One region of the Deinococcus fonticola genome, then DNA from elsewhere that is predicted to be linked to it. Evidence: riboswitches for the same ligand, from Rfam matches in the RefSeq annotation. Region 1 holds a riboswitch; the other holds the start of a gene.

Region 1 (5,211 bases):
AGCACAAAAGAAAACCGGGACGCTCAGGCTTTCAGAGCTTGAACACGCCGCGTTGCTGTGGGTGAACCAGTTCCGTGTACTCCGGGTGCCTGCGAATGTACCCGGCAATGAAAGGGCACATGGGAATCACCCGCTTGCCCTCGGTCTTCACGTTATCCAGGGCGAATTTCGCCAGTTGACTGCCCAGGCCTTCCCCTTCGTGGCCTTGCTCGATTTCGGTGTGCGGCAGCATGACCGCGTCGCCGACAGGGCGGAATTCCGCAAAACCCACCACCTGCCCGCCTTGCAGGATTTCGTAACGGCTTTTCTCGTCGTTTTTCCTGAGTTCAGTCATGCTTGCTCCTCACGCAGTGTTGAGTTTCTGGCCGCCTTCGGCCTGGAAGCCGTTGCGGTGCGTGCCATCACAGAAAGGCTTGTTGCTGCTGCCGCCGCAACGGCACAGGGCCGCGCGGGTGTCCTTGACCTCACCGCCGGGCGTGGCTGAGTCAGGTGCGGCAATGGTCAGGTCACCCCGCAGGAACAGCGGGCCGTTCTCGCGCGCCTCCACGCTGGTGGGTTCGGGTGACTCGGCGGGGCCGTTCTTCAATTCGTAATGCAGGGCGCCCGTGGGGCAACGGCGCACCACCCCGGCAATCTGCTCGGCTGGCGCAGCGTCCGCCCTGATCCACGGTTTTGCCTTCGGGTTGAACACTTGCGGCAGACCACGCACACACGCGGCAAAGTGAATGCAGCGCCCAGCGTCGTAGTAGACGGTGATGTCGTCGTCCGTGTACGCCTTGCCCCAGTGTGACTTCGGGTCAGTCATGCCGTAGTGTAAACCCCATATAAACCCGGTCATGCCACACAAAATGGAAGGCCTCGGGGAGGCATCAACCTCAGGTGAATTCCCGGCTGGCCCACAGGCCCGTGACCAGCATCAGGGCGGTCAGGGCCAGGTGCAGCAGCAGGGGGGCGTGCCAGCCGTGGGTGAGGTCGTGAACCGCGCCGAACAGCACGGGGCCCGTGGCCGCGAACAGGTAACCGCAGCCCTGCGCCACCGCGGACAGGTTGGGGGCTTCGGCGGCGCTCCTGGCACGGTGCGCGATCAGGTACAGCGCCAGCGGAAAGGCGCTGCCCGAGCCGATGCCCAGCAGCAAGGCCCACACCAGCGGGGGAGCACCCGGCGCGAGCAGCAGGCCCAGCAAGCCGGCCGCCACGCAGGCGCTCAGGGCCACGACCAGCGGGCGCACGCTGGGCAACCTGGACGCCAGAATCGGCACGTACAGGCTGAACGGCAACTGCACGATGTTGCCCACCGATAGCAGCAACCCGGCCTGGGTGCTGCTGAGGCCCTGATCGACCAGCAGGCGGGGCAACCAGGTCATCCAGATGAAGAACACCATGCTCTGCGCGCCCATGAACGCCGTGACCGGCAGGGTGGCCGGGTTGTGCCAGATGCTGACGCCCGCAGCGGTTTGTAAGCCCGACCGCTCCGGGCGACCGCGTACCGCGGGCCACCACGCCGCCGCGCCCAGCACGGCCAGCAGCACCCAGAACCCCAGCGCCGCCCGCCACGATCCCTGAAAGGCGTTTCGCAGCGGCACCGAGGCCGCCGACGCGATGGCCGCCCCGCCCACCACCGCCGTGGTGTACAGGCCCGTCATCAGCCCCAGCCGTTCCGGAAAATCGCGGCGCAGCAGGCTGGGCAGCAGCACGTTCACCACTGCAATGCCCGACCCGACCAGCACCGTGCCCACCAGAATCCACGCGAAACTCGGCCCGGTTCGCAGCAGGGCGCCGGTACCAATGACTGCCAGGCACCCCAGGATGACCGCCTCGGCACTGCGCGAACGCACGAACAGCGGGGCCAGCAGCGCGAAGGCGCCCCAGCACAGCAGCGGAACGGACATCAACAGACTGACCGTCGCCGCGTTCACGCCCAGCTCGGTCTGAATCTGCGCCAGCAGCGGCTCGAACGCCGCGATCACCGGACGCAGGTTAAGCGCCACCAGCAGCACGCCCGTGATCAGCAGCAGGGGAGTGGCGCGGTTGCGGGGCGTCACCACCTCGCCCAGCTACAAATCGACATACGCTCAGGGTAAGCGATTTCACGCGCCCAGACGTGGGTTATCTAAATTCAGCGTTCTGCTGGGCCGAACAGCGCAGGTGAACTTCAGGGCCTTGCCACGGGCCGGGGAGGACGTTCCCCCTGACCGCCAGCTTGAGCACCGTCGAATTCTGGCGGTGTCAAAGGCCCGGGACGGTCTGGTCGGGTCGCCTCCAGCCCTGATGGGAGCGAGCGGCTGCGCCACGACCGTCCTGGCCTCCGCCCCTGAATTGTCAGCCCAGCCGGACACACGCTGACACCCTCTGGTATCCTTCCCATTGCGTCACCTGGGGTGCCTTCTGCAACAAGGGGGCTGAGACCATACCCAAGGAACCTGAACCGGGTTATTCCGGCGGAGGGAGCGTGACCGGGCTGTAAAACGAGTGCCCACACCTCTTTCCTCTCGTGACGCGAGGGGGATTTTTTATGCGTAAACTGCTGTTTTCGGCCCTGCTGATGCTGGGCGTGGCAAGTGCCCAGACGACAAATGCCCAGACGACGAATGCTCAGACGACCCTGACGGTGATCACCCACGACAGTTTCGACGTGGACAAGAAACTGGTGGCGCAGTTTGAGAAGGCGAACAACGCGAAGGTGCGCTTCGTGAAGGGCGGCGATGCCGGGGAACTCCTGAACCGCCTGGTGCTGACGCGCCGCGCTCCGCTGGCCGACGTGGTGTACGGGCTGGACAACAGCCTGCTGGGCCGGGCGAAGCAGATGAACCTGCTCACCGCGTACCAGTCTCCGAACCTGAGCAAAGTGCCGGCCGCCTACCGTCTGGACGAGGCGGGGGCGCTGAACACCGTGGATTACGGCTTCGTGGCCCTGAATTACGACCGGGCGGCCCTGGCCAAAACGGGCCTGCCCCTGCCGAAAACGCTGGATGACCTGAAGAAACCCGAGTACGCGAAACTGACGGTGGTGCAGAGCCCCGCCACCAGCAGTCCCGGTCTGGCGTTCCTGCTGGCGACCGTCAATCACTACGGAGAGGCTGGCGCCTGGTCGTGGTGGCGCGAGGCGCGGGCGAACGGCATGAAGGTCACGCGCGGCTGGAGTGACGCCTATTACAAGGACTTCAGCAGAAACGGCGGCAAGTACCCCATCGTCCTGAGTTACGCCAGCAGCCCCGCCGCCGAGGTGTTCTACGCCGACGGCTACAACCCCGCGAAACTGCCGGCGCAGGCTCCCACCGCCAACCTGTTCCTGCCCGGCAGCACCTGGCTGCAACTGGAAGGCGTGGGCATCCTGCGGGGCGCCAGGCAGCCCGCCCTGGCCCGCAAGTTCGTGGATTTCATGCTCGGCAGCGCCGTGCAGGCCGACATTCCCACCCGCATGTGGATTTACCCAGCGGTGAAGGGCACGAAACTCGACCCGGTGTTCAAGTTCGCCGACGAACCCAGACTCTCCGAGGTGAAGCCGGGCCTGACGAGCAACCCGCAGCGCCTGGTCGACGCCTGGGTAAGTCACGTCCTGCGCGCCCGCTGAACCGAAGTGAAGAAGATGGGGCAGTTCTCCTGCCTCATCTTTTCGTCTGCTGTCCGGCTGTGACGTGCTCCGACCAATCCAGCTCCTTGCCTTCCGGAGCTTCTGAAAGGGGGGCGACGTACACCTTGGTGGTGGAGCTTGTTACACCGTGCTGATGAAGGAGACAGAAGGGCCTGGCTCAGGAGCCGCTGCATCGAATGTCCACTTGAACCTGATCCAGAAAGTAACTTCTTTTCCTATTAAGCTGGGAGAGAAGTCCCGCCTCACCTGCGTGCCCGTCCTTCTCGTCCTGTGGAGGTTCGTATGCCCACCCGTCAACGTGTCCAGTGGCTGGCCCTGTTTCCCCTTCCTCTGCTCCTGAGTGCCTGCATGTATATGAGTGGCCCGGCCACCATGCAGGGGCACTCCAGCATGCAGGCGTCCACCATGCAAGCACAGGGCAGCCCGTCTGCCGCGCCGCCACCCACGGCACCGGCAGCGGGTGGCAATCCGCTCGCGTTGAAGTTCGGGCCTCCTGACGCGGCGCGGGGCAAGGCCCTGCACGAGGGCGCTTGCCAGCAGTGCCACGGGGCGGGCGGCGTGAGTACGAAGGCGGACGTTCCCGGGCTGGCCGGGCAGATCACGCCCTACCTGCACCTGCAACTGGCGGCCTTCCGGGCGAAACTGCGGCCCAGCGCGGTGATGCAGGGCGTGGCGGCCAGACTGTCCGATCAGGACATCGCCGACCTGGCGGCGTACTACACGCCGCTGCAACCCGGCCCGGCCTGGAAGGCCGACGCGGACGCCCGCGCCCGGGGCGAGAAACTGTTCCTGAGTGGCGACGCTGGGCGCAACGTGGTGGCCTGCCAGGTGTGCCACGGCGCAGACGGGCGCGGCGTCAGCGACAACGAGGTCGCCAGCGTCACCAACCTCTCGCCCGGGTACGGCCTGAACATCCTGCACGAATTCCGTGACGCGCCCAGTTTTGGCGGCATCGTCGCGCCCGAAGCCATGCGCATTGTCCTGAAACCCCTTTCTGACGGCGACCTGAAGGACCTGGCGGCTTACCTCAGCAGCATGCGCTGACGCCCAGGCTGTTAGGCTGGTTGCTCCGCCCCCTGCCTGAAGCTGCTGTGGGGGCGGTTTTCTTGTGTGGCAGGCGCGGGGGCCAGTCGGCGGGTGACCTCCCGTGGACGCTGGGCCATCCGTCTTCTTTCGGCAAATGCGCTAGATTTTTTGTACCAGATTCAAAAAATTTGCCCTGTTCGCACAAGGAGACGGCCTTGACCCAGCTCGATACCCTGACTGACCCGCAGCGCCGCACGCTGGCCGCCCTGATGGACACCTTTCTGCCCGCCTTGAACCGCCGCGACGATCCGCACGGGTTCTACGCCCACTCGGCCCGGACGCTGGGCGTGCCGGCCGCCGCCGAGGGCGTGATTGCCGACCTGCCCGCCAGCGACCGCGCGGGCCTGCTGGAACTGCTGGACAAATTGCGCTTCGTTCAAAAGCTGGAGCGCACGCCCCTGAAAGTGCGCGAAGGTGTCCTACGCCTGCTGTCGCGCGACCCCCGCGCTGCCCGTGGCCTGGAGGCGCTGCGTCAATTGACGCTGATGCTGGGCTACGCGCAGGTGGGCGAGGACGGCCTGAACCCCACCTGG
Region 2 (5,211 bases), on a different contig from region 1:
GTTGTAATTAAGCCTTCGTCGTAAAAGCGCCCATTGATATAGGTTAGTAATGTCCTGGCATCTGACTCAACGCCCAGCTTGCGGTTCATCTTGAAGCGGCCCGGCTCGCCCAGATCGTAGCGGCGCGGGTCGGCCAGCAGGCCGTACAGGTACTGAATGGCCTTGTCACGCTTCGGGGGGTCGCCGGGGCGCAGCACCGTGAACAGGCGCAGCAGGGCCTCGTCGGCGCCCATGCCCGCGCTCTTGTCCTCGGGCAGCTCGGCGCCTTCGGGCTCGAACTCGGTGAACAGCGCGCGCAGGCTGGCGTCGTCGTAACCCAGCACGCGCAGCAGCATCGCCACCGGGAACTTGCGCTTGTTGACCTTCATTTCCAGGATGCCGCCCGCGAACTCCAGTTCGATCCAGGGACCGCGCTTGGGCATCGGGATAATCGCGGCGGTGTACAGCTTCTTGATGCCCTTGTAGGAGCTGGTGAAGTACACGCCGGGGCTGCGGTGAATCTGCGAGATCACCACGCGGTCGGCCCCGTTGATCACGAAGCTGCCGTCCTCGGTCATCAGCGGCAGGTCGCCCAAGAACACCTGGTCTTCCTTGATCAGGCCGCTGTCCTTATGAATCAGTTGCAGTTTGGCGTACATCGGCGCCTGGTAGGTCAGGTCCTTCTCGCGGCACTCCTCGGGGCTGTAGGGCGGCTCGCCCAGGCGGTACTCCAGGTAGTCCAGCACCAGGCCCGTGCTGCGGCCTTTTTCGGTCTCGTCGATGGGAAACACTTCACGGAAGGCACTTTCCAGACCGACATTGTCCCGCTGATCCGGGGCCCGGTCGGCCTGAAGGAACGCCCGGAAGGAGTTCACCTGCACTTCCGTCAGCTCTGGAAGATTGATGACTTCCTTGATTTCGCCGAATCGCTCGATACGGGGGGGAGTTTTCTGCGTCATGCACACCTCTGAGAAAAAAGAACACCGCCAGGAAACGGCAAAAACAGGCACGCGGCAAACCTTTCCGCGTCCCACACCAAAAAAACTACTTGTGGAATCCGTTAATCAATGAACTCCTGCATGACCCATCATGGTCAGCCAAACTTCAGTATACGCGCTGATGTAAAAACGGTCAAATAAGCAAGCGCCCTGGGTACACCTTCGCCTTGATCCTCATGCTAAAGCCGGATGCCCTGGTGACAAGGGGCCCTTAAATTCAGGACATGAACCTGAGGCAATGGCTGCTGACTGCGCTGATGACGCTTGGCCTGGCGCAGGCAAAGGGGGGGCCGCACGTGACCTCCTCTCTCAATTGCCCGCTCAACAGCAGTCCGGCAAAATCCGTCGATTGCCGCTGGCAAGTCCCGGCGGGAACAGTGCGGGTGGTAGGTGATTCCCCTCGTTACGACATCATTCTCAGCGCCCATACGCAGGCCGGAAAGCTGCGCTGGCAGGAAAAGAAGGTGAGCATCATTTTCGGCATTCAATTGCTGGATGGCGTGCTGGTGATCGACACCAACAGTAATGGGGCCGGAACCATGATCTCGTCCTCGACCGCCCTGATCTCACCGAAGCTGAACCCACCTGTCTGGATCTGGGGCTCGTTCATCATCAGCCGCCCGTCTGGTCACCTGGCCCTGTTCACGCAGGAGGACGTGATTCGTCCCGAGGACGATGCCGGCCTGTCCTTTCAGCGTGTGACGTTGACACCGGAGATCAGGGTTGACCCCATTCACTTCGACCAGCCCAGTCGCCCCAGCTGCGGCGCAGCGCACGGCGGGTGGGAGGCCTTCGGGCAACCGAAATTCACGCAGCGTTATGTTTACGTCATGCGGCAGGACAGCTGCGGGTACTTCATGACGCGCTTCGACTGGGTGACACCGGACGCGAGACCGCTCAGTGACGCCGTCTCCGTGACAAAGTAGCCCCCACGCTGCGCCCGCTGACTTCTATTTTTTCCAGCGGGTGATTCCTGCGGGTTGCCTGACTTGCTGCGGCGTCCAGGCTTTCGCTTGACCCGCTTGCTTTCGGGTGGCACACTGCGGTCACGTCAACAGGGGTGCTTTCCGCGCAGTGCGGAGGGCTGAGAGGGCCAGCGGGCCTAACCCTAGAACCTGAACTGGGTAACACCAGCGGAGGAAGATTGACGTGAGCGGACTTCCTGCATGCCTGCATGGGCCGCCCTCCTCCGGAATGTTTTCAGGGGGAGGGCTTTTTTATTGAATGAACAAGCGAAGCGGGTGCAGCCGGGAAAAGGCCACTCCCTCGATGTTTTTTGATCTGAACCGACGTTGAATCTACTTCCGGCGTGCCGTTTGAGCTGCGGCCCGTGTCCTTGCTTCTCTGCCTGTTGTGCCCCTGGAGGCCCCCTATGTCCCTGAACCCCGAGATCCTGTCCACCACGCCCTTTCCCGGCAGCGAGAAACGCTTCCTGACCGGAGAACTTCATCCTGATGTGCGCGTGCCCGTGCGCGCCATCCGCCAGACGCCGACGGTCGAGGCGTGGAGCGGCGTGACCCGCAGCACCCCGAACCCGGACCTGCTCGTGCCGGACACCAGCGGCCCGTACACCGACCCTACCGTGCAGATCGACCTGGAACGCGGCCTGAGCGTCGCCCGGCCCTGGCTGGCGCACGACCCGCGCCTGGAGGTCACGCCCCGCTTCGCGGCCCAGGCCGACCTGGACGGCCCGCTGCCGTTCCCGGCGGTGCCCGCCCCCCGCCGTGCCAGATCGGGGCAGGCATTCACGCAGATGCAGCGTGCCCGCGCGGGCGAGATCACGCCCGAGATGGAATTCGTGGCCCTGCGCGAGACCCTGCGCCAGCACGCCAGCTTCGACCTGACGCAGCAGCATCCCGGCGAGGCCTTCGGCGCGGTCATCCCCCGCGAGATCACCCCAGAATTCGTGCGCGCGGAGGTCGCCCGCGGCCGGGCCGTGATTCCCGCGAACGTGAACCACCCGGAACTCGAACCCACGGTCATCGGCCGGAACTTTCGCGTGAAGGTCAACGCGAACCTCGGCACCAGCATCGTGACCAGCAGCATCGAGGAGGAGGTCGAGAAGATGGTCTGGGCCGCCCGCTGGGGCGCGGACACCGTCATGGATCTCTCCACGGGCCGCTTCATTCACCAGACCCGCGAGTGGATCCTGCGCAACAGCCCCGTGCCCATCGGCACCGTGCCCATCTACCAGGCGCTGGAGAAGGTCGGTGGGAAGCCCGAGGAGCTTACCTGGGACCTGTACCGCGACACGCTGATCGAGCAGGCCGAGCAGGGCGTGGACTACTTCACCATTCACGCCGGGGTGCGCCTCGCCCACGTTCCGCTGACCGCCCGCCGCCGCACCGGGATCGTGTCGCGCGGCGGCAGCATCCTGGCGAAATGGTGCCTGGCGCACCACCGGGAGAACTTCCTGTACACGCACTTCCGCGAGATCTGCGAGATCATGGCCGCGTACGACATCACCTTCAGCCTCGGGGACGGCCTGCGCCCCGGCAGCATCGAGGACGCCAACGACGCCGCGCAGTTCGCGGAACTGGACACCCTGGGCGAACTCACCACGGTCGCGTGGGAGCACGGCGTGCAGACCATGATCGAGGGGCCGGGGCACGTGCCCATGCAGCTCATCCGCGAGAACATGACCCGCCAGCTCGACGTGTGCAAAGAAGCGCCCTTCTACACCCTGGGGCCGCTCACCACCGACATCGCTCCCGGCTACGACCACATCACGTCCGCCATCGGCGCCGCGCAGATCGCGTGGTACGGCACGGCCATGCTCTGCTACGTCACGCCCAAGGAACACCTCGGCCTGCCCGGCAAGAACGACGTGCGCGAGGGTCTCATGGCGTACAAGATCGCCGCGCACGCCGCCGACCTCGCCAAGGGCTACCCCGGAGCGCAGGCCCGCGACAACGCGCTCAGCAAGGCCCGCTTCGAATTCCGCTGGCAGGACCAGTTCAACCTTTCACTCGACCCGGAACGCGCCCGCGCCCTGCACGACGAAACCCTGCCCGCCGAAGCCGCCAAGACCGCGCACTTCTGCTCCATGTGCGGCCCGCACTTCTGCTCCATGAAACTCAGCCAGGACATCCGCGCCGCCGACGTGCTGGCCGGCATGGAGGCCAAGGCCCGCGAGTTCCGCGAGTCGGGCGGCGAACTGTACACCGACGCGGTGGGCGCCGATGACTGAGGAAAAATTGCCGGAAACATCGCAGATGGTTTCCCGAGCAGCGCGAGCCGCAACCAAAGGGTTCGGCGGAATGGATGGACATTCGGGCGTTGTTCCCGGATGTGCAGGAATGCAGGCGAATCCTACGCGGCCCCTGGGCGTGCTGTACCTCGTCGCCACGCCCAGGGCCGGGCAGCCGGAACCAGAATTCCTGGCCCGCGTGGAGGCCGCGCTGGACGGCGGCGTGGACACGCTGCAACTCCGCTGCAAGGACTGGGAAGCCGCCCCGTACATTGCCCTGGGCGAGAAGGTGCGGGAGCTCGCGCACGCCCGGAACGTGCCCTTCTTCATCAACGACCGCGTGGACGTCGCCGCAGCGGCCGGCGCGGACGGCGTTCACCTGGGCCAGAACGACCTGCCCGTGCGGTGGGCACGCGACCTCGCGCCGCAGCTGCGCGTCGGGCGCAGCACCCACCGCCCCGAGGACGCCGAGGCGGCGCTGCGTGAGGCTCCCGCGTACTTCGCCGCCGGTCCCGTGCACGCCACGCCCACCAAACCCGGCCGCGCCCCGGCTGGTCTGGAGTACCTGCGGCACGTCGCCGCGCTGACCCCTCCGCTGCCCTGGTACGCCATCGGCGGGATCGACCTGCACACCCTTGATGCTGTCCTGGATGCCGGAGCCACCCGCGTGGCCGTCGTCCGCGCCGTGCTCGACGCCCCTGACCCCGCGCAGGCCGCCAGTCAACTCAGGGAAAAACTCGGACGAGTCCAGCTCACGGAACAGGCCGCCACCCTGCACGTCAACGGCGCGCCCCACCCGCACACGCCCGGCCTGACCCTGCACGCCCTGCTGCGCGAGCTGAATATTTCCCGTGAGCGCGTCGCGATTGCCGTCAACGACGACTTCCACCCCGGCGGGCAGGCACCCGATCAACGGTTGGAAGCCGGAGACAATGTGGAAATCGTGCGTGTCATCGGCGGGGGGTAAAGAGAGCACCTCTCTGCTGCGCCGCTTTTCGAGAACGGGAAAAACAGTGCCCCAAGGCTACGCTTCCTTTTTAAGGG

The links. Region 1 has a riboswitch for thiamine pyrophosphate ahead of E5Z01_RS04480 (thiamine ABC transporter substrate-binding protein). Riboswitches for the same ligand answer to the same signal wherever they lie in the genome.
Region 2: it holds a riboswitch for thiamine pyrophosphate, as region 1 does, so the genes downstream of both, thiC (phosphomethylpyrimidine synthase ThiC) here and E5Z01_RS04480 (thiamine ABC transporter substrate-binding protein) in region 1, are expected to answer to the same signal.

Annotation. Positions count from the first base shown of each region.
Region 1 covers NZ_SMMH01000005.1:48,656-53,866, reverse strand. The annotation lists gene E5Z01_RS04495 (GNAT family N-acetyltransferase) at 32-334, opposite strand; gene E5Z01_RS04490 ((4Fe-4S)-binding protein) at 344-805, opposite strand; gene E5Z01_RS04485 (CynX/NimT family MFS transporter) at 876-2,042, opposite strand; TPP riboswitch at 2,365-2,465, shown strand; gene E5Z01_RS04480 (thiamine ABC transporter substrate-binding protein) at 2,513-3,571, shown strand; gene E5Z01_RS04475 (c-type cytochrome) at 3,875-4,636, shown strand; gene E5Z01_RS04470 (GMC family oxidoreductase) at 4,834-5,211, shown strand, end outside.
Region 2 covers NZ_SMMH01000002.1:69,731-74,941, forward strand. The annotation lists gene rpoB (DNA-directed RNA polymerase subunit beta) at 1-938, opposite strand, end outside; gene E5Z01_RS01690 (hypothetical protein) at 1,202-1,903, shown strand; TPP riboswitch at 2,024-2,137, shown strand; gene thiC (phosphomethylpyrimidine synthase ThiC) at 2,350-4,167, shown strand; gene thiE (thiamine phosphate synthase) at 4,277-5,134, shown strand.